Regions from separate parts of the Rhizobium sp. WSM4643 genome, predicted to be linked through region 2. Evidence: predicted binding sites of a transcription regulator. Region 2 holds the regulator's gene; each other region holds the start of a gene.
The links. The regulator PhoB, encoded in region 2, activates phosphate uptake and scavenging genes when phosphate is short. The targets are predictions, from matches to a motif close to TGTCATNNANCTGTCAT.
Positions count from the first base shown of each region.

Region 1: a site for PhoB is predicted at 2,075-2,091, ahead of N1937_RS22825 (DUF1045 domain-containing protein). Genes of this name have one in related genera too.
Region 3: a site for PhoB is predicted at 2,739-2,755, ahead of N1937_RS18350 (esterase-like activity of phytase family protein). Genes of this name have one in related genera too.
Region 4: a site for PhoB is predicted at 1,929-1,945, ahead of N1937_RS07325 (esterase-like activity of phytase family protein). Genes of this name have one in related genera too.

Region 1 covers NZ_CP104040.1:4,651,815-4,657,129, reverse strand. The annotation lists gene phnE (phosphonate ABC transporter, permease protein PhnE) at 1-691, shown strand, start outside; gene phnE (phosphonate ABC transporter, permease protein PhnE) at 699-2,042, shown strand; gene N1937_RS22825 (DUF1045 domain-containing protein) at 2,183-2,878, shown strand; gene N1937_RS22820 (alpha-D-ribose 1-methylphosphonate 5-triphosphate diphosphatase) at 2,892-4,031, shown strand; gene phnN (phosphonate metabolism protein/1,5-bisphosphokinase (PRPP-forming) PhnN) at 4,028-4,624, shown strand; gene N1937_RS22810 (GrpB family protein) at 4,644-5,147, shown strand; partial or broken gene N1937_RS22805 (DNA translocase FtsK) at 5,183-5,315, opposite strand, start outside.
Region 2 covers NZ_CP104040.1:176,407-181,721, reverse strand. The annotation lists gene argF (ornithine carbamoyltransferase) at 1-489, opposite strand, end outside; gene N1937_RS00910 (aspartate aminotransferase family protein) at 529-1,728, opposite strand; gene N1937_RS00905 (GcrA family cell cycle regulator) at 2,149-2,682, shown strand; gene phoB (phosphate regulon transcriptional regulator PhoB) at 3,247-3,930, opposite strand; gene phoU (phosphate signaling complex protein PhoU) at 4,078-4,791, opposite strand; gene pstB (phosphate ABC transporter ATP-binding protein PstB) at 4,836-5,315, opposite strand, start outside.
Region 3 covers NZ_CP104040.1:3,684,266-3,689,580, forward strand. The annotation lists gene N1937_RS18330 (SRPBCC domain-containing protein) at 110-592, opposite strand; gene N1937_RS18335 (ArsR/SmtB family transcription factor) at 648-980, shown strand; gene N1937_RS18340 (helix-turn-helix transcriptional regulator) at 1,054-1,590, shown strand; gene N1937_RS18345 (NAD-dependent epimerase/dehydratase family protein) at 1,688-2,671, shown strand; gene N1937_RS18350 (esterase-like activity of phytase family protein) at 2,917-4,404, shown strand; RNA gene ssrS (6S RNA) at 4,485-4,643, opposite strand; gene N1937_RS18360 (cell division protein ZapA) at 4,713-5,090, opposite strand; gene N1937_RS18365 (DUF4164 domain-containing protein) at 5,106-5,315, opposite strand, start outside.
Region 4 covers NZ_CP104040.1:1,436,615-1,441,929, reverse strand. The annotation lists gene N1937_RS07325 (esterase-like activity of phytase family protein) at 1-1,876, opposite strand, end outside; gene hupB (DNA-binding protein HupB) at 2,089-2,364, opposite strand; gene lon (endopeptidase La) at 2,571-4,988, opposite strand.

The DNA.
Region 1 (5,315 bases), 380 kb from region 2:
CGACAAGGGCGGCGAGGAATTCAATTTCGACAAGGGACGCGTCTATGTCTGGGGCGCCTTCTACATTCCCGAATATTTCGAGCTGATGATCGTCACCATCAACGTGGCGCTGATCTCGACGATCATCGCCTTCGTCATTGCCGTTCCCTTGAGCTTCTTTGCCGCGCGCAACCTGACGAATTCATGGCCGTTGCGCATCTTCACCAAGCGGCTGATGGAGTTTCTGCGCGCCTTCCCTGAAATCGTCATTGCCGGGCTGTTTTCGGCGATCCTGTCGATCGGGCCGGTCGCCGCCATCATCGCCATCACCCTGCACACGATCGGCGCGCTCGGCAAACTCTTCTACGAAGTGGCCGAAAATATCGACATGAAGCCTCACGAGGGCATGAAGGCCGTCGGCGCCAACTGGTGGGAACGCGTGCGCTTTGCCGCCCTGCCGCAAGTGCTGCCGAATTTCACCTCCTATGCGCTGCTGCGCCTCGAGGTCAATGTGCGTGCTTCGACCATCATCGGCGCCGTCGGCGGCGGTGGCATCGGCGAGGAGCTGAAGCTTTCGATCTCGCGCGGTTTCGGCGCCAAGACCATGGCGCTCGTTCTTCTGCTGTTCGTGACGATCGTCGCCGTCGACCAGTTCTCCGCATGGCTGCGCCGCCGTCTTGTCGGTGAACACGCCTTCCTCCTGCAACATTGAGGCCGCCATGACGGTGATCGACGCAAACCGCATGCACGAGATAGAAACCCGCTACCCCGAATATTTCCACCGATCGCTCCGCCAGCGTTTCGGCGGGCTGATGATCCTCATCGCAACGCTGCTCTACAGCCTCTATGCCGTCTGGTTCTTCGACCTGCCCAAGCTCTTCGCCGAGGCCCATTGGGAGCGTGTCGGCATCTATCTCAGCCAATGGGTGAGCTACGACGTTCAGCCGGAATTCCGCATTGGGGACGACGGCTCGATCGACATCCGTTATCCGCGTTTCTCGCCGCTCGGCGACAATCCGCATCCGGACTGGCTGGTCAACAACCCCGACGGCAGCATCACCGTTTCGATCGGCGGCACCAGCCGCACCGTCACCGTCTCGAAGAGCGAGACGATCGTCACCGCGCATGGCGTCAGCGTCCCGGTCGACGTTTCGAGCGGTGCGCCGAAGGTGATCGGGCCGGTGCCCGGCTGGATAACGGTCTACGACGACAACGTGCTGGCGGATCTCGGCTTTGCCGGCAATGTCAGCATCTCCGTCGACCGGGTGAAGATCCGCAAACGTTTCATCGGCTGGGCAAATTTCATCTTCGACACGCAATCATCCTTCTTCGACAAGCCGGTCGGCGAGGTCGTCAGCCTCATCGTCTCCGGCCCCCGCATCAAGCCCGACCAATCCAATCTGTCGCTCGCCTTCGACGACATCTGGAACAACAGCGAATGGCAGCACGGTGACGTCTGGACTAAGCTTTTCCAGACGATCGTCATGGCTTTCCTCGGCACGCTGCTCGGCGCGCTTACCGCCTTTCCGCTGGCCTTCCTGGCAGCCCGCAACATTACGCCGAACCGCCTGCTGAACCAGGTCCTGAAGCGCTTCTTCGATTTCCTGCGCTCGGTCGACATGCTGATCTGGGCGCTGTTCCTGACACGCGCCTTCGGGCCCGGCCCGCTTGCCGGCAGCGGCGCGATCTTCCTCACCGAGACCGGCACGCTCGGCAAGCTCTATTCCGAAGGCCTCGAGAATATCGACAACAAGCCGCGGGAAGGCGTCAAATCAACAGGCGCGCAGACCGTGCTCGTTCATCGTTACGGCATTATGCCGCAGATCGTTCCCGTCTTCGTCAGCCAAACGCTCTACCAATGGGAATCGAACGTGCGCGGCGCGACCATCATCGGCGCCGTCGGCGCCGGCGGAATCGGCCTCAAGCTGTGGGAGGCCATGCGCACCAATGCCAATTGGGAAAACGTCGCCTACATGGTCATTCTGATCCTGATCGTCGTCTTCATTTTCGACACCGCCTCGAATGCGTTGCGCCACCGGCTGATGGGCACGAAAAGCCACTGATTCATTGATCAAAGGCGGTGGCGGCGTGACGCCATCATCATTCTGTCACGGAAATCTTTTAGCCGGGAGCCTGCTTGCGGTTCGCCGCCAAATCACTGCACAGTGCCCTCCCCGTTTGGACGACCCCCAGGATAAAAGCCTTGCGCTACGCTCTCTATTTCTCGCCGCCGAAGGATGATCCCCTGACCGGCGCGGCCTCGCTCTGGCTCGGTCGCAATGCTTTCACCGGCGAGACCTATCCGGCACCTGAACATGAGCAACTGGGTGCGGCAGAGCAATTCGAGCTGACCGCCGACCCGCGGCGCTACGGCTTTCACGCCACGATCAAGGCGCCGTTTTCGCTCGCCTCCTCGGTCACCGAGAAGGATCTCATGACTGTTGCCGAGGATTTTGCCCAGCGCACGCAAGCCTTCGAGATTCCTGAACTCGTGCTCGGCCAGCTCGGCCGTTTTTTTGCTCTCGTTCCCGGTTCTGTTCATCAACCTCTTCAGGATTTCGCCGCGAAGGTGGTAAGGTCGTTCGAACCGTTCCGCGCAGCGCTTTCCGAGGCCGATTTGGCTCGGCGCAACCCGGAGAAGCTCAGCGACAGCCAGCGTGCCCATCTGCAGCGCTGGGGTTATCCTTACGTCATGGAGGATTTCGGCTTTCACATGACGCTGAGCGGCCAGGTGCCCGAGACACGAGCTCAGGTGATGAAAGCGATCCTGACCGAGCGTTTTGCCGGTTTCACCGGCCGGCCGCTTTCGATTTCCGGCCTTGCCGTCTTCATCGAAGAGACGCGCGGTGCCCCGTTCAAAATTCATTCCTGGCTGCCGCTTGCCGGCGCCAAAAGCTGAAAGACCTGACGCCATGAGCAAAGAGACCGTGTTTTCCAACGCCCGGATCGTTCTCGAGGACGACATCCTCTCGGGCTCGATCCTCATCCGGGACGGGAAGATCGCCGACATCTCCGGGAGTAACTCGGTAGCCGGCGAAGATTTCGAAGGCGACTACGTCATTCCCGGCCTCGTCGAGCTGCACACCGATCATCTCGAAGGCCATTATCAGCCGCGCCCCGGTATTCGCTGGAACAAGACCGCCGCCATCCAGGCGCATGACGCCCAGATCGTCACCTCAGGCATTACCACGGTGTTCGACTGCCTGCGCATGGGTGCGGACGAGGACGGCGGCTTCGAACATGGCGAGATGCGCGAGATGGCCGATGCCATCCAGTCGGCGGAGACGGAAGGCAGGCTGCGCGCCGAGCACCTCATCCATTTGCGCTGCGAGGTCTCGGCCGACAATGTGCTCGAGCATTTCGCCGATTTCGAAAACGACCGCCACGTGCGGCTCGTCTCGCTGATGGATCATGCGCCCGGCCAGCGTCAGTTTCAGACGATGGATCAATATATTTTCTACTACCAAAAGAAGCGGGGCCTGAGCGACGAGGCCTTCGCCCATTTCGTCGCCAAGCGCCAGGCAGAATCGGCGCGCAATTCGACGCCGCACCGCAACGCTATCGCCAAGGTCTGCGCCGAGCGCGGCATTACCGTGGCAAGCCATGACGATGCGACGCTCTCGCATGTCGACGAGGCGATCGACAACGGCGTGCGCCTGGCCGAATTCCCGACCAGCTTCGATGCCGCCCGGGCGTCGCACAGACATGGCATGAGCGTGCTGATGGGAGCGCCGAACATCGTTCGCGGCAAATCTCATTCCGGCAACATCGCCGCCCGCGACCTTGCCGAGATGGGCGTGCTCGACGTGCTTTCCTCCGACTACGTGCCGCTCAGCCTGCTACATGCACCGTTCATCCTCGCCGATGAGGTGGAGAGCATCAGCCTGCCGAAGGCGATCGCCATGGTGACGTCGACGCCCGCCCGCACCGTCAGCCTCGATGATCGCGGACGGATCGCGACGGGGCTGCGCGCCGATCTTGTCCGCGTCCATCGTTCGCATGGTGTGCCGGTGACACGCTCGGTCTGGCGCCAAGGACGCCGTGTCGCATGATGTCACACGAACCCCACGCAGGAGCCGGAGCCGAGCGCGGCATCATGGTCGTCGTCGTCGGCCCGAGCGGTGCCGGCAAGGACACGCTGATGAACCTCGCGGCCCGGCGTTTCAAGGGCCGCGACGATGTGCATTTCGTCCGCCGCGTCATCACCCGTCACCGTGACGCCGGCGGCGAAGATCATCTTTCCGTCTCCCTCCAAGGGTTTGCCGCCATGGAACAGTCAGGCTCCTTCGCCGTCTGGTGGGAAGCGCACGGGCTGAAATACGGCATTCCGGCCGAGGTTTCGGTAGCCCTGTCGAAAGGCCACGTCGTCGTCGCCAACGGCTCGCGCTCGGCGCTTCATCGCTTCCAGGCCGCCTTCCCGCGTCTGAAAGTCATCAACGTCACCGCCCGCCCCGAAGTGCTCGCTGGCCGGCTGGAGGCGCGCGGCCGCGAGACGCATGAGGATATCATGGCTCGGCTTGCCCGCGGACCGCTGACGGTGCGCGGCGAATACGACGTGACGGAGCTCGACAATAGCGGCTCGCTCGAAGAGGCCGAGCAGAAGATAATCGAGATCCTCGACGGGTTGCTGACCAAGACGCACTGAACGGATCGAGAGGAAGGGCATGCGTGCCATCAAGGTGGTCGACTACGGTCCTTCCTGGCCGCGGCTCTTTGCCGAGATCAGCACCGAGGTCTCCGCCTTGCTCGGCGACCGCCTGCTTTCCATCGACCATATCGGCAGCACATCGGTGCCTGGCCTGGCGGCCAAGGCGAAGATCGACCTTGCTGCGGTGATGATATCCGACGCGTTCCTGCCGGCGGCGATCGAGGTGGTGCGCGCTGCCGATTTCGTCTTCCACGGCGATACAGGAGAGCAACGATGGGCCTTCACCCGCGATCATCAAGCTTATGGCTTCAAGCTCTATCTTTGCGGACCCGATAATCGCGCGCATCGGGAGCGCATTCTGTTTCGCGATTATCTCCGGGATCACCCCGAGAGAGCCAAGGCCTATGCCGAGCTGAAACGCCGGCTGGCTGCGGAGGCAGTCGGCGATTGGGATTTTTACACCGGCGGAAAGACCGAGTTTGTCAGCGAGACGGTTCGGCTGGCTGCCTTGAAGACGTAAAACAGGAATCCGTCAGACACCCTGGCCGCCGGCGATTACTCGCCGTCGCCCCGTCCCGATACGATCTCGCGCTTGCCGACGTGATTGGCCGGGCCGACCAGACCTTCCTTTTCCATGCGTTCCACCAATGAGGCGGCGCGGTTGTAGCCGATGCCGAGGCGGCGCTGG
Region 2 (5,315 bases):
CACATTGTTGCCGTCGCCGGTCCAGGCGATGGTCTTGCCCTTGATCGGGCCGCGGTGCTCTTCGAAGGTCATGATATCGGCCATGATCTGGCAGGGATGGGTGTCATCCGTCAGCGCATTGATCACAGGCACGGTCGCGTGCTCGGCGAGCTCGACCAGCCGCGAATGCTCGGTGGTGCGGATCATGATCGCATCGACATAGCGCGACAGCACCTTGGCGGTGTCGCCGATCGTCTCGGCGCGGCCAAGCTGCATCTCGGTGCCGGACAGAAAGAGTGTTTCGCCGCCGAGCTGGCGCATGCCGACGTCGAAGGAGACGCGGGTGCGCGTCGACGGCTTCTCGAAGATCATCGCCAGCATCTTGCCGGCGAGCGGCTTATCACCCTGGCCTGCCTTGAACGCCTGCTTGCGGGAAAGCGCATCGTTCATGATGGTTCTGAGATCGGCTGATGTGACCGCCGAAAGATCTAGGAAATGTTTAGGGCTCATGTCTTCTTACCTGTGCTGCGCCCGAAGGCGGCAATCTCTTCAAGCCGTCTTCTTGACCTTGGAGGCGCGAATGCTCTCGGCGGCGCGCTCGACGCGGGCCAGACCCTCGCGGGCTTCCTCGGCAGTGACCACGAGCGGCGGAAGAAGGCGGATGACGTTGTCGCCGGCAGGCACGCCGAGCAGATGGGCGGCGCGGATCGCCTGCAGCAGTTCGGCTGAGGGAACGGCGGCCTTGATGCCGAGCAAAAGGCCCTCGCCTCTGATATCCTCGATCACATCGGGATAACGATCCTTCAGCGAAGCGAGGCCCTGGCGGAAGACAAGCGCTACGTCGCGCACATGCTGGAGGAAGCCATCGGCAAGGATGATGTCGAGCACGGCGCTGCCGACGGCCATGGCAAGCGGATTGCCGCCATAGGTCGAGCCATGCGTGCCGGCCTTCATGCCGGAGGCGGCCTCCGACGTGGCAAGGCAGGCGCCGAGCGGGAACCCGCCGCCGATGCCCTTGGCGACAGCCATGATATCGGGCGTGATACCCGACCATTCATGGGCGAAGAGCTTGCCGGTGCGGCCGACGCCGGTCTGGACCTCGTCGAGGATCAACAGCAGGCCGTTCTCGTCGCAGAGCTGGCGAAGCGCCTTCATGAACTCGTTGGTGGCAGGGCGCACGCCGCCCTCGCCCTGCACCGGCTCGATGAGGATGGCGGCCGTAGCATCGGTGATCGCGGCGCGAACCGCTTCGATGTCGCCGAAAGCAACCTGATCGAAACCCGGCGCCTTCGGGCCGAAGCCTTCCAGATATTTTTCCTGGCCGCCGGCGGCGATCGTCGCCAGCGTCCGTCCGTGGAAGGCGCCTTCGAACGTGATGATATGGAAGCGCTCGGGATGACCCTTGGAAAACTGATAGCGGCGCGCCGTCTTGATCGCGCATTCGAGCGCCTCGGCGCCCGAATTGGTGAAGAACACCTTGTCGGCGAAGGTGGCGTCCGTCAGCCGTTTTGCCAGACGCTCCTGGCCGGGGATCTCATAGATGTTCGACAGGTGCCAAACCTTGTCGGCCTGCTCCTTCAGCGCGCCGACAACATGCGGATTGCTGTGGCCGACGGAGGTGACGGCGACGCCGGCGCCGAAATCGAGATATCGCTCGCCGCTTTCGGTGATCAGCCATACGCCCTCACCTCGCTCGAACCGCAGCGGGGCACGAGAATAGGTGTCATAAAGCGGCGCGGCTTCAGCCATGGCGCGATCTCCATCAAAGTTGCCGGGCAATGACTCCGGCTAAGGAAACCAGGCCCGAAAAATCAAAAATGCCGCCTTGCGGCGGCGAGTGGCACTATTTCCTTTTCGCGCTGCAATGTCAACAAAACGGCGCCCTTAGCGTATGCAGCAAGAGTGTACAGCGGCATTTCCAGTCATCAACAGGCATTATTGCAGAAATGACACGCAGGGGCAGCAAGTTGGGGAAAACTACGAATTCGATTCATCCGGATTCATGCGACTCTTGTCACGGAGTCAGGCTCACACTAGGTTAAAGATCAATTACTAGACTGCATGCGGCGGAACTAGTCACCAAAATTGATCAAGCGTTTCTTGTTTCGGAGCTCCCGGGACAACGGTGAGGGATTCTGCCATCACCAACGCAGAAGGTGGAGACAGGGCATGAACTGGACAGACGAGCGGGTCGAGAAACTCAAGAAACTTTGGGCCGAAGGACTGAGCGCCAGCCAGATCGCTGCGCAGCTTGGCGGGGTCAGCAGAAACGCGGTCATCGGCAAAGTGCACCGGCTGTGCCTTCCCGGCCGTGCCAAGGCCGGCGGCACCAACACCGCGGCGCGAACGCCGAAGCGCAATACCTCGGCGCCGCGCGCGCCGAACTACGCCTCACGGGTCACCACCCGCACCGTTACCCGCCAGCAGGGCGCGACCATGCTGAAGGAAGAGATCGAGATCGAAACGATCGAGGAAATGGAATACGTGCCGAGAGGCAATGTGGTGGTGCCGATTTCGCGACGCCTCGGCCTGACGGAGCTGACCGAACGCACCTGCAAGTGGCCGGTCGGCGATCCGCTGAAGGACGACTTCCATTTCTGCGGCTGCGAATCCCCCGACAATTCGCCTTATTGCGGCTATCACCAGAAGCTTGCCTACCAGCCGGTCAACGAACGCCGCCGGGCGGCAGCGCGGGCCAGCTGAGCGGGCTGACCATCGTTAGAATGCAGAAAACGGGCCGAGTGGCCCGTTTTCTTATGCACGGATGGAAGCTGTCGGGCGTTCAGCTCGTTGAGCACGCCGATTTGTCCTCATCGGCTGCCGCCACCAACCAGGGTCGAGTCATGGGTCTCGACCCTTCCTTCTGTTCTCAACGGGGCGAAGGGACATGCCGCAACATCTCGATTCCCTCTTCTCCCCTCGGGGAGAAGGTGCCCGTAGGGCGGATGAGGGGGCCGGGGGAGCCGGTCTTTCTTCAAAACCCATGCGGGCTTCGACCGCGTTCGGGCCGCTGCCGTCGGCATATGGGGTAGGTCATTACGGAAAGAGTGTGCCGTGTGGCCCCCTCATCCGCCTGCCGGCACCTTCTCCCCGAGGGGAGAAGAGATTATGCCGCAACCTTCTCCGTCCCCACCAACCCTTTCGCAGGGCACGTCCCTTCGCCCCGTTTACGGGGTGGTCCGGAGGACAGGTCGAGACGAGTGGCTCGACCCCGGTAGGCTAGGACATTAGCACGAGCGACCTTGTCAGCAACCAGAACGAAAGCCCTCAGGCTTCCATCGAATAGCCGGCGCCGCGGACGGTGCGGATGACGTCTTGCATGTTGGAGAAATTCAGCGCCTTGCGCAGGCGGCCGACATGGACGTCGACGGTGCGCTCGTCGACATAGATATCGTGGCCCCAGACGCCATCCAACAGCTGCGAGCGGGAGAAGACCCGGCCCGGCGACGACATCAGGAATTCCAGCAGGCGGAATTCGGTGGGGCCGAGGCGGACTTCACGGGTCTTGCGATGGACGCGATGGGTCTCGCGGTCGAGCTCGATGTCACCGCATTTCAGCACTGTCGACAGCACCTCGGGACGGGCGCGGCGCAGCATCGCCTTGACGCGGGCAACGAGTTCGGGGGTCGAGAAGGGCTTGACGACATAGTCGTCGGCGCCCGTCGACAATCCGCGGACACGCTCGCTCTCTTCGCCGCGCGCCGTCAGCATGATAATCGGCAGGCGCTCGGTTTCCGGCCGCATGCGCAGCCGCCGGCAGAGCTCGATGCCGGAGACCCCGGGCAGCATCCAATCGAGGATAAGAAGATCTGGCGTGCGCTCCTGAAGCCGCATTTCGGCTTCGTCGCCACGAAGGATGGTATCGACCTCGAAGCCTTCCGCTTCGAGATTGTAGCGAAGGAGCACGCTGAGGGCTTCCTCGTCTTCAACAACTGCAACTCTCGGGATCATGCGTATCGGTCTCCTCGCGCACGATCCTTAAACCGGGGGTGATTTAAGCAATGCATCCTGCGCAAATTCAGAAATTGGCTGCGACCTCTTTGCGCGCCCGGACGGGCGCGCACGCAATTGACTGGTCCGGGCGACTGGCCCGGGCGGTTATTCCGTGACCGCGCCGACGGTGTTGGCGCTGTCGTCCTTCGGACGGTCGCCTTCCGGCTGCGCGCCTGTCGTCATGTAAAAGATCGTTTCGGCGATGTTGGTGGCGTGGTCGCCGATGCGCTCGATGTTCTTGGCGCAGAAGAGAAGATGCGTGCAGCTGGTGATGTTGCGCGGATCTTCCATCATGTAGGTCAGGAGCTCGCGGAACAGCGAGGTGTACATCGCGTCGATCTCGTTGTCGCGTTCGCGGATCGCATTCGCCTTGTCGGCGGAACGATTGGTGTAGACGTCGAGCACTTCCTTGAGCTGGACGAGCGCCAGCTCGGACAGATGCTCAAGGCCGCGGGCGAGCTTGCGGGGAACGCCGGTGCTTTGGACGGCGATGACGCGCTTGGCAGTGTTCTTGCCGAGGTCGCCGACGCGTTCGAGATCGGCGGCGATGCGGATCGAACCCATGATTTCGCGCAGGTCCGCAGCCATCGGCTGACGGCGGGCAATGGTGACGATCGCCTTGTCGCCGATTTCGCGTTCGGCGTGATCGAGGATCACGTCGTCGGAGATGACCTTCTGCGCCAGCGCGGTATCGCCATTGACGAGCGCCCGGACGGATTCGGCGACCATCTGCTCGGCCAGACCGCCCATTTCGGAAATCCGCCTGGACAGGAACTTCAGATCATCATCATAGGCAGAATAAATATGTGTCGATGCCATGGGGCTTTATCCTCGAATAACGGGAAGGCTTGGTGTCGCCAAAATCAGCCGAAACGACCCATGATGTAGTCCTGGGTGCGCGGGTCGTCGGGATTGGTGAACATCTTGTCGGTGTCGTTTTCCTCGACAAGATTGCCAAGGTGGAACATGGCGGTGCGCTGCGAGACACGCGCGGCCTGCTGCATGGAGTGGGTGACGATGACGATCGTGTAATTCTCGCGCAGCTCGTGGATCAGTTCCTCGACCTTGGCGGTGGCGATCGGGTCGAGCGCCGAGCAGGGCTCGTCCATGAGGATGACCTCAGGGCTGACGGCGACGGCACGGGCAATGCAGAGGCGCTGCTGCTGACCGCCGGACAGGCCGGTGCCGGATTCATGCACGCGGTCCTTGACTTCGTTCCAGAGACCGGCGCGCTGCAGGCTGGTCTCGACGATCTGGTCGAGGTCGGCCTTCGACTTGGCAAGGCCATGGATGCGCGGGCCGTAGGAGACGTTTTCGTAGATCGTCTTCGGGAACGGGTTCGG
Region 3 (5,315 bases), 1.3 Mb from region 2:
GTATCGAATCCGGAAATTAGCACCCGCAGTGTGACAGGCAAGCAAAGTCTCGGTGATATCGGTGAATGCGACGATTGCACCCGCCGACCTCGCTGAGATCGACGTATCGTCAAATGTCCGGCGCGCTGGCCGGCTCACCCTTCATTTCGCTGAGGAACATGCCCTCGCGCAGATTGATGCCGTATTCAACGAAAGCCTTCATGCAGCAGAGCATCTGCGTCCAGCCTTCACAATTGAGATAGGTGCCGCGCCGGCCGGCATCGTCTTCGCGCCAGCCGGTCTCGGCGATCGTCACCAGCGTGCCGCCATCCTCCAGCGGCTTGAAGTTCATCTCTACCATCGTCTTGTATCTTGCCTCGTCCTCGCCAGTGCCGCCATCCCAGCGCAGCACGATGCGGCTTTCCGGCACGAGTTCGACGACCTCGACTGGCGCATCCTTCCACCAGGTCACCGTCGTGCCCTTCACGAGCGGCGCGCTCGCCCCACCGATCGTGGTGAAATAGCTGCTGAGCTTCTTCGGATTGACGACGGCATCGAACACCTCTGCAACGGGACGGCCGATGCGGCCGGAAACGCGGATTCCGAGAGACATGATACTTCTCCTCTTCTCCATTGTGCCTGGCATCATTATGTTATAAAAATATAACATGTCAAGCGAATCAGCCGACGACCCGGTTTTCAAGGCGCTGGCGCATCATCGCCGCCGCGACATCCTCGATCTGCTCAAGGATGGCCCCAGAACCACAGGAAACCTTTGCGAGATGTTTCCGGAGATGGACCGCTGCACGGTGATGCAGCATCTGAAGGTGCTGGAGGAGGCCGATTTGGTCGTCGCCAGGAAGGAAGGTCGCGAGCGCTGGAACCACCTGAACAGCCTGCCGATCAAGCACATCTATGACCGCTGGATCAGCGTCTATGCCGGCCATGCGCTCTCCATCCTCGACCGGCTGAAAGGCGACTTGGAAGGTCAGCCCGAATAATGACGCGGCTGTAAACCGGCCTTGCCGCCCGGTCTGCCGAAGCCTTATGCTACCAAAAACGGGGATCAGACGGATGACGATATCAGGAGCCGGCATACGCCGCATGCGGCTGCTGCGCAGCATGAAGCAAGGCCATCTCGCCGAACTCCTTGGCGTCAACCAGGCGACCGTCTCGCGCTGGGAGCGCGATCAACTCGCCCTGCCCGTCGAACAGGCCATCAAGCTGGAGCGGATTTTCGCCGCGCCGCCACATGAAGCAGTCGATACGGCGCTGAAGCGGCTGGTCGAGGATTCCGTCCGGCCGGTGCATCTGATCTGCGACCGCACCCACCGGCTGCTCGCCGCCTCTCGCCCGCGGCAAGCGGAGTGGCGGGCGCCGCTCGGCGCCTTTCTCGGCCGTTCTCTGTTCTCCTACGCCTCCGCCGAGATCGCCGCCGCCGAGCAGTCGCTGGAGGAGTGCGGCTGGCATGAGGGCAGGCTCTCGTCGCTGACCCTCGATACCGGCGCCAACGGCAATGCGCTGCTGCCGATCGCCGCCGGCCGCGTGACCTGGGAACGGATCATGCTTTCCGATGGCAGCGCCGGCCGCCTTGTCACGACCATCGGCTAAGCCTCAAGCTTTCCTGCATCCCCATGCATAATTTATGCGTTGTCCGGAAACCTTAGCCTTTATAGCGTCCGCCGCCGAAGGGTCAGGAGACGATGTGATGACGATACTGATAACGGGAAGTGCCGGCCATCTGGGCGAGGCGCTGATGCGAACCTTGAGGGCGGAAAGCCGCTGGGTGCGCGGCATCGATATCAAGCCCTCGGCTTTCACCGACATGGTCGGCTCGATCAATGATCGCGCCTTCATCAGGCAGGCGATGTCGAGCATCAGCCACGTCATCCATGCCGCGACGTTGCACAAGCCGCATGTGGCAACCCACGACAATTACGATTTCCTCGACACCAATGTCGCCGGCACACTCAACCTGCTCGAAGAAGCGGTCGCCGCAGGCGTTGCAAGCTTCGTCTTCACCAGCACCACCAGCACCTTCGGCGCGGCATTGACGCCGGCTGCCGGCGAACCGGCAGCATGGGTGACCGAGGATGTACTCCCCGTCGCGAAAAACATCTACGGCGTGACAAAGCTCGCCGCCGAAGGTCTGTGCGAACTCTTCGCCCGCAAGTCCGGCCTGCCGATGGTCATTCTCAGGACGTCGCGTTTCTTTCCCGAAAACGACGACGATCCTGACATTCGCAACGGCTATTCGGCAGAGAATGCCCAGGCCAACGAGCTTCTTAACCGCCGCGTCGATATCAGCGACGTGGTCGGCGCCCATCTGCTGGCGCTCGAAAAGGCGCCGGCAATCGGCTTTGGCCGCTACATCGTCTCGGCTACGACGCCGTTTTCATTGGGCGATCTTGCTGCGATCCGACACGATGCGCCTCAGGTCGTCGAGCGACTGTTCCCGGATGCGGGCGCCCTCTACGGATCACGCGGCTGGAAGATGTTTCCGGCGCTCGACCGCGTCTATGTCAACGAACGCGCAAGACGGGAACTCGGCTGGCAGCCGCGATATGACTTCCGTTTCGTGCTCGATTGCCTGCGCGACAACAGGGAATGGCGAAGCCCCTTGGCACTCGACGTCGGCTCTAAAGGCTACCACGACGAGGTCTTTGCCGAAGGGCCTTATCCGGTCGGATAGAGCGCGAGCTGGAATGCGGCCATGCGAAAGCCCGACATTCTCTCGGCATGGCCTTTTCGCTGAAAAGCGTCATCCAGATATCATGATCCCGTCATAGACCGTCTGCCGGGGATATGGGCGACGAATTCCAGGGCGTGTTGTGCCATCGGGAAATCGAATCCAAGGCGGGGGTGTCATTTGAAGCGGTGTCCAGCCTGCGGGCGGGAAGCCGTTTCGAGAGCGCTTTTGACCGAGAGGGTATTTCCATGAAGAATGTCAGACCATACGCATCGCCGCTCTTCGCCGCGGTTCTAGCCGCATCCGCCGCCTTGCCAGTCGTCGCAATGGCCGAGAATTCCGCCACCGTCGGTGGCCTCATCTTCGTCAACAAGGGCCTCGTCGGCATTGGCCGCATTGCGGCCAACCAGCGTGACAAATTCGGCGAGACCTTTGGTTCCGGCTCGGGCATGGCGGTCGATCCCGCCGCCTGGAGCCGCGACGGCGCCGGCTACAAGGGCACGCTCTACCTGCTGCCCGATCGCGGTTACAACGCCGTCGGCACCGCCGATTACCGGCCGCGCCTGAACACCATCTCGATCGGCTTGAAGCCGACCGCTCCGGGTGCGACACCCGGGGCCGGCAAGGAACAGTCTGGCGTCGACGCAAAGCTCGTCGATTCCATGCTCTTCGTCGACGACAAGGGTGGCGACATGACTGGTCTCGACCCGGAATCCGGCGTCCGCCCCGCTGCCGGTGATTTTCCGCCGCTGCCGCAAGCGGTAAACGGCAAGATCGCGCTCGACAATGAAGCCATCATCCGCATGGCCGACGGCACCATGTTCGTAAGCGACGAATATGGTCCTTACATCTACCACTTTTCGGCCGACGGCCACCTGCTGTCGGCCACCCAGCCGCCGAAGGCGCTTTTGCCGATGCGCAAGGGGGCGCTGAGCTTTGCCTCCAACAATCCCGGCCCCGGCGCATCCGCTCCGGACCCGAAGGATCCGGAGACTGGCCGCCAGAACAACCAGGGTCTCGAAGGCATGGCGATGACGCCTGATGGCAAGTTCATCATATCAATGCTGCAGTCGGCGGCGCGCCAGGACGGCGGCGACTCCGGCTCGACCCGGCAGAATACCCGCGCCATGATCTATGACGCCGCCGATCCCGATCATCTGAAACTGGTGCACGAATATGTCGTGCCGCTGCCGGTCTTCAAGGATGCGAAGGACAAGACGACGATTGCCGCTGAGAGCGAAATCGTCGCCCTGTCCGACAAGACTTTCCTGATGCTCGCCCGCGACAGCGGCAACGGCCAGGGCCTGAAGGGCGACACCTCGCTCTACCGCAAGGTCGGTATCGTCGACATTTCGAATGCGACAGACATCGCCGCCAGCGATTTCGACGCCGGCAGGCCGATAGCGCCGAAGGGCGTCGTCGATCCCTCGCTGACGCCGGCGACGCTGACGCCCTTCATCGACCTCAACGACAAGGTCGACCTCGCCCGCTTCGGCCTGCACAACGGCGCACCGAACGACAAGAACAATCTGTCGGAAAAATGGGAAGCCATGGGTCTGGTGAGCGTTCTCGACCCGAATCTGCCGGACGACTACTTCCTGTTCGTCGCCAATGACAACGACTTCTTGACGCAGGATGGTTTCCAGGTGGGTGCAGCCTACAAGGCAGATGGCGGTGCCGACGTCGACACCATATTCCAGGTCTTCCAGGTCACCCTTCCAGGCCTGAAGAAGTAACGGATGCACTGAAGGGTGGACGCCCAAACCACGCGTTCGCCCGCCATATCCGGGATCCCTGCCGACGATAAAAGGGAAGGGTGCGATCCACGACCACCGGTGGATGTTTACGATCCTGGGTGCCTACAAACGTAGGTGGGCGCCGTGTGTCCAGGCCCACGGGCCTGGCCAGGGACAGCTCCCTTTGGATCGAGTATGGCCCCAGGGATTGTGGTTCCTGTCGAGAGGCGCAGACCGCATGGCGATATATAAGGTCGTTTGCGCTGACGCGCCAGTGGCGACAGAAGCCTGCCGCCATTTAATTGAGATCAATTGAGTTCGGGTGCGGACCGGCCGTTCAGCTTGTCGGTGATGCTGCGGATTCGGCTCGACACCTCGCTCAGCGCTGCCGCAAGATTTTCTTCGGTTCGGGCGGTCGCTGCAAGCACCGTATCGCGGTTGCCGCGCAGCGACTCGAGCTCGGATTCCAGCCCGGCGACGCGGCGCGTCAGCTCGGCAATCTCGTCCATGACCATGATGCCGGCCATGACAGTGATCCTGAGATCACCGATTTCCCCGAACTGACCCTTGAGATGGCCGACATAGCGGTCGAAGCGGGTGGCGAGATCGGTCAGGTGATCCTCCTGCCCTTCCTCGCAGGCCATGCGATAGGCCTTGCCGTCGATCGTTACCGTCACCTGCGCCATGCCAAACTCTTTCTATCAGCGATCCAGAACTGCGCGGATCGTTTCCATGGCCGTTACCAGCCGCCGCGATACCTCGCGGTTGACCTCTTCCAGCCGGTTGGCGCGGAATTCGGCCTGGTCGAGCTCCTGCGCCAGCCGCGAACGGTCGGCGTGTACACGCCGCACCTCGCCCTCGATCTCGCCCTGCTCTCGCTGCCGCTCGACGCGCATCTCGACGGCGTTTTC
Region 4 (5,315 bases), 1.3 Mb from region 2:
AGATTTCCGACAGGCCGACCCAGCCGCTTTCCGTCTCGTCGAGCGGATAGCGAACGGCACCCCATTCCTTCTTCTTCGGATTGTAGGAGATGAGCTTGACGAAGCCCTTCTCATCGTCGCTCCACTCGCGCTGGACCGCCATCCAGAGCGTGGTGTCGTCGCCGGTGCCGATAATGGTCACGCCTTCGAAGCCGTAGCGGATTTCGTTGGCGACGAGCTCCTTCGGCAGGGCGATCTCGGCCTTGATGTCACCCTTGGCATTGACGTTATAGAGCGCGTGCGGAACGAGACGCTCGCTGTAGCCTTCCGAGGCGAGCCAGAAGGAGCCATCGGCGGCAGCCGCGATGCCTTCGATGTCGAGCTTCTGGGCTGGGGCACCGTCACGCTTGACGACGAGGGCGTCGGTGATGACGGCCGGCTTCTCGCTGGCGTCGATCGTGTAGATCGTCGGCTGCGAGCCCAGAACGCTGTCGCTTACCGCGTAGAGCATGCCCGGCTTGCCCGGAACGGCGGCGAGACCCGAAAGGGCTGCGAAGCCGATCGGATTGCCGTCCTTTTCGGCAGAGACGATCTGCGGATAGGCCTTCTCGCCTTCCGAGCGCTCGTAGATCATCACATGCGAACGCGCGCCGCCGTCCTTGCCGAGGTCGAGTTCGTTGGCGGTCGCAAGAAGATTACGCGCGGGAATGGCGATCGCACCTTCCGGCGAAATGCCGGACGGCAGGAGCTGGACGAGTTCGGGATCAGCGCCGGTATCTTTGTAGACGCCGACGACCGAGGCACGCTCGGCGAGCAGAAAGAAATACTGCTCATCGCCGAACTTGGCGGCTTCAAGGCCTTCGGGCTCGACGCCCTTCGATCCCGAACGGCTTTCCGGATAGTGGCCGATATGGGCAACGGCGCGTTCGAAAGATGCGCCTGATTCGTAGAGAAGCTTGCCCGTCTTGTCGAAGATGGTGAAACCGCGCGAGCCGCCCTGGTAGTCGCCTTCATTGGCGACGACGAGGCGGTTGTCGTCCAGCCACTTCACGGCGTCGGGCTCGCGCAGCACGCCCTTGGCTTCGCCCGAGAATTTCAGGGCGCCGTCACGCTTGGTGTCGATACCGGAGAGATCGACGCTGCCGGCGGAAAAATGCGTCTTCACGTCAGCCGTGTTGGCGTCGATGATGACGATCTCATTGTTCTCCTGCAGCGTCAGGGCAATTTCGTTCAGGCCGTTGAAGGCGACGAATTCCGGCTCCGGATCTTCAGGGGCGACGCCAGTAAGCCCGGTCAGCGCCACGTGCTTGATGGTGCCGCAGTCGACGGTGCCGTTCTTGACCTGGAAGACGACGAGGTCGCCGGCCGGCATTTGCGGGATCTTGCCGTCATTGACGTCTTCGTCGCGCTCGTTTTCGATTGCGATGGCGCCGAGCGTCTTGTCCTTGTTGAGGGCGATCGAATCCGGCTGGCCGCCGAGATCGCAGGTGCTCTCGATCTTCTTGGTCGCCACGTCGACGATCGCGAGACGGCCCGAGGGCTTCGCCTTGCTTTCGGAGGTGTTGACAGCAACGAGCGCCTTGCCGGCGCTGGAGGTGACCGATGTCGGCTCGCCGTCCATCATCACCGCGCCGCCGGCCTTCGGTGCCTTGGCGTCGGTAATGTCGATGAAGCCGATCGCGCCGAGCGGGCTGTCGCTATAGATCAGCGTGTTGCCGTCGCCGGTCGCGGTGATGATTTCTGCGGAGCTCGCCGACAGCTTGTCCTTGTCGGCCGGCAGGTTCGCCGCAACCGGAAAGGAGGCGATGCGGTTGAAAACCGGTTCGGCCGCGGCCGGAAAAGCAACGGATGCGAGAAGCACGGCAGCAAGCGCTGCCTTGCGCGATGAAATTGTCATGAAATCCCCCATGTATCGAACATTCGAAACATAGGTCTTCTGGGGGAGCGGCATGACACAGGCATGACAGATGCGGCATTTTGCACCTGATCACGTCAGGCGATTGTCCGCTCGCTTCGCACCGACCGCCAAGCAAAAGGGGTCCGGCAAAGCCGAACCCCTCTCAAATCCTGCACAGCCGGTCTCGTTTCCGACTGGTGGATAATCTCAGATCAGCCGTTGACGGCGTCCTTCAGGCCCTTGCCGGGCGTGAATTTCGGCACGTTGCGAGCCGGAATGTCGACTTCAGCGCCCGTTGACGGATTACGGCCCTTCGTTGCGGCACGATGAGAAACGGTGAAGCTGCCGAAACCCGCGAGGCGGATGTCGCCCTTGTTCTTGAGCTCAGCCTGGACAACGTCGAAAACCGCGTCAACAGCGGAAGCCGCGTCAGACTTCGTCAGTCCTGCCTTTTCGGCTACTGCGGACACGAGTTCATTCTTGTTCATGTTTCCACCCCTTTCTAAATGGTATGAAACGACTCAAAAGTAAGCTAGGCGCAGAATAGGTTTCATCAGGCCCGCCGAAAACCCAAAAGCCCTGCAAATCAAGGAAAAGCAAGCGTCTACATGACGTTTTCACAAAAAAGGCTGGCGTTTCCGCCAGCCTTTTTCCGTGTTTTGTCCCAATGGGGCATAAATGTGGCAAAGGCCACTCAATGCGCTATGGTTGCGCCTGTCTCATCGAGGCCTTCGACCGTTGCGATGACCGGCGTTTCCACCGTACCATCCCATTCGATCGGCTCCGGCCGCCGGATCAGCGCATGCTTGATCACCTCGCCCATGCGGGATACCGGGATGATCTCCATGTTGTTCTTCACGTTATCAGGAATCTCCGCCAGGTCCTTGGCGTTTTCCTCCGGAATCAGCACCTTCTTGATGCCGCCGCGAAGCGCTGCGAGCAGCTTTTCCTTGAGACCACCGATCGGCAGCACACGGCCACGAAGGGTGATTTCACCAGTCATGGCCACATGCCTGTCCACCGGAATGCCGGTCATGATCGAGACGATCGCGGTTGCCATGGCGACGCCGGCCGAGGGGCCATCCTTCGGCGTCGCGCCTTCCGGCACGTGCACGTGGATGTCGCTCTTGTCGAAGCGCGGCGGCTCGATGCCGAAATCGACAGCGCGCGAGCGGACATAGGAGGCCGCTGCTGAGATCGATTCCTTCATGACTTCCTTCAGATTGCCGGTGACCGTCATGCGGCCCTTGCCCGGCATCATCACGCCTTCGATGGTCAGCAGTTCGCCACCGACTTCCGTCCAGGCAAGACCGGTCACGACGCCGACCTGATCCTCGCCCTCGGCTTCGCCATGGCGGAAGCGCGGGACGCCCAGATAGTCGGAGATGTTGGCAGCCGTCACATGAACGGACTTCGTCTTGCCCTTGATGATCTCGGTGACCGCCTTGCGGGCGAGTTTCATCAGTTCGCGTTCGAAGTTGCGGACGCCGGCTTCGCGGGTGTACTGCTGGCTGATCGCCATCAGGGCGTCGTCGCTGACCGAGAATTCTTCCGGCTGCAACGCATGTTCCTTGATGGCCTTCGGCAGCAGATGCCGCTTGGCGATTTCGCGCTTTTCATCCTCGGTGTAGCCGGCGATACGGATGATCTCCATGCGGTCCATCAGGGGCGCTGGAATATTCAGCGTATTCGCCGTCGTGATGAACATCACATCCGACAGGTCGTATTCGACTTCCAGATAGTGGTCCATGAAGGTCATGTTCTGTGCCGGATCGAGCACTTCGAGCAGGGCCGAGGACGGATCGCCGCGATAGTCCTGGCCGAGCTTGTCGATCTCGTCGAGCAGGAAGAGCGGGTTGGACTTCTTCGCCTTCTTCATCGACTGGATGACCTTGCCAGGCATCGAGCCGATATAGGTGCGGCGGTGACCGCGGATTTCGGCTTCGTCACGAACGCCGCCAAGTGCCATGCGGACATACTCACGGCCGGTCGCCTTGGCAATCGACTGGGCAAGCGAAGTCTTGCCGACACCCGGAGGACCGACGAGGCAGAGGATCGGGCCTTTGATCTTGGTGGCACGGGCCTGCACGGCCAGATATTCGACGATGCGCTCCTTGACCTTATCGAGACCGAAGTGATCGGCTTCGAGGATCTTCTCGGCATTGTTGAGATCGGCCTTGATCTTCGACTTCTTGCCCCAGGGAATGCCGAGCAGCCAGTCCAGATAATTGCGCACGACGGTGGCTTCCGCCGACATCGGGCTCATCTGGCGCAGCTTCTTCAGCTCCGCATCGGCCTTTTCACGGGCTTCCTTGGACAGCTTGGTCTTGGAGATGCGCTCTTCCAGTTCGCTCATCTCGTCGCGGCCTTCCTCGCCGTCGCCGAGTTCCTTCTGGATCGCCTTCATCTGTTCATTGAGGTAGTATTCGCGCTGGGTCTTCTCCATCTGGCGCTTGACGCGCGAGCGGATCCGCTTTTCGACCTGCAGGACCGAGATCTCGCCTTCCATGAAGCCGAGGGCTTTTTCGAGGCGCTGCTTGACGCTGGTGGTCTCCAGCATCTCCTGCTTCTCGGTGATCTTGATCGACAGATGCGAAGCGACCGTATCGGCGAGCTTGGAATAGTCGTCGATCTGGCTGGCGGCGCCGACCACTTCAGGTGAAATCTTCTTGTTGAGCTTCACGTAGCTCTCGAATTCGGAGACGACCGAACGCGACAGGGCTTCCAGCTCGACCGGATCGTCATGCGGCTCCTCGAGCACATGGCCGAGCGCCTCATAGAAATCCTCGCGGCTGGTATAGGTGTCGATCTCGGCGCGGGCGCGGCCCTCCACCAGAACCTTCACGGTGCCGTCGGGCAGCTTCAAGAGCTGCAACACGTTCGCCACGGTGCCGACATTGTGGATCGCGGAAGGATCCGGATCGTCGTCGCTGGCGTTGATCTGTGTCACCAGCATGATCTGCTTGTCGGAACCCATGACCTCTTCGAGCGCACGGATCGACTTTTCCCGTCCCACGAATAGCGGCACGATCATATGCGGGAAAACCACGATGTCGCGCAGGGGCAGAACAGGGTAGGCAGTGCTGGTCGCTACAGACGTTTTCTTCGTCATTTTATGTCCTTTCCATCGTCCCGTTGCCGGGCTCTCTGCACGGCCGCTTGGGACCGGCCGGCAATCTCACTTGTTCCTACAAGTGGAGGTTCTGACTACGCTTTTCAAGCACGCCAACGCCCGCGTCCCTCGGATGTGACAGCTTTATTACAACGGAACGCCAACACTATGACGCGTGTGGCTGGACCGGCGCTTACCACTTCCGACCCGGCTAAATGCAAACGCCAGCAAGAGACTTACGGATCATTGCATCATTGCCAGGCACGAACCTTGCGCAACATCGGCAAAAGCAACTTCGGTTCCCACCGGCAAATACTAACAGCGCCT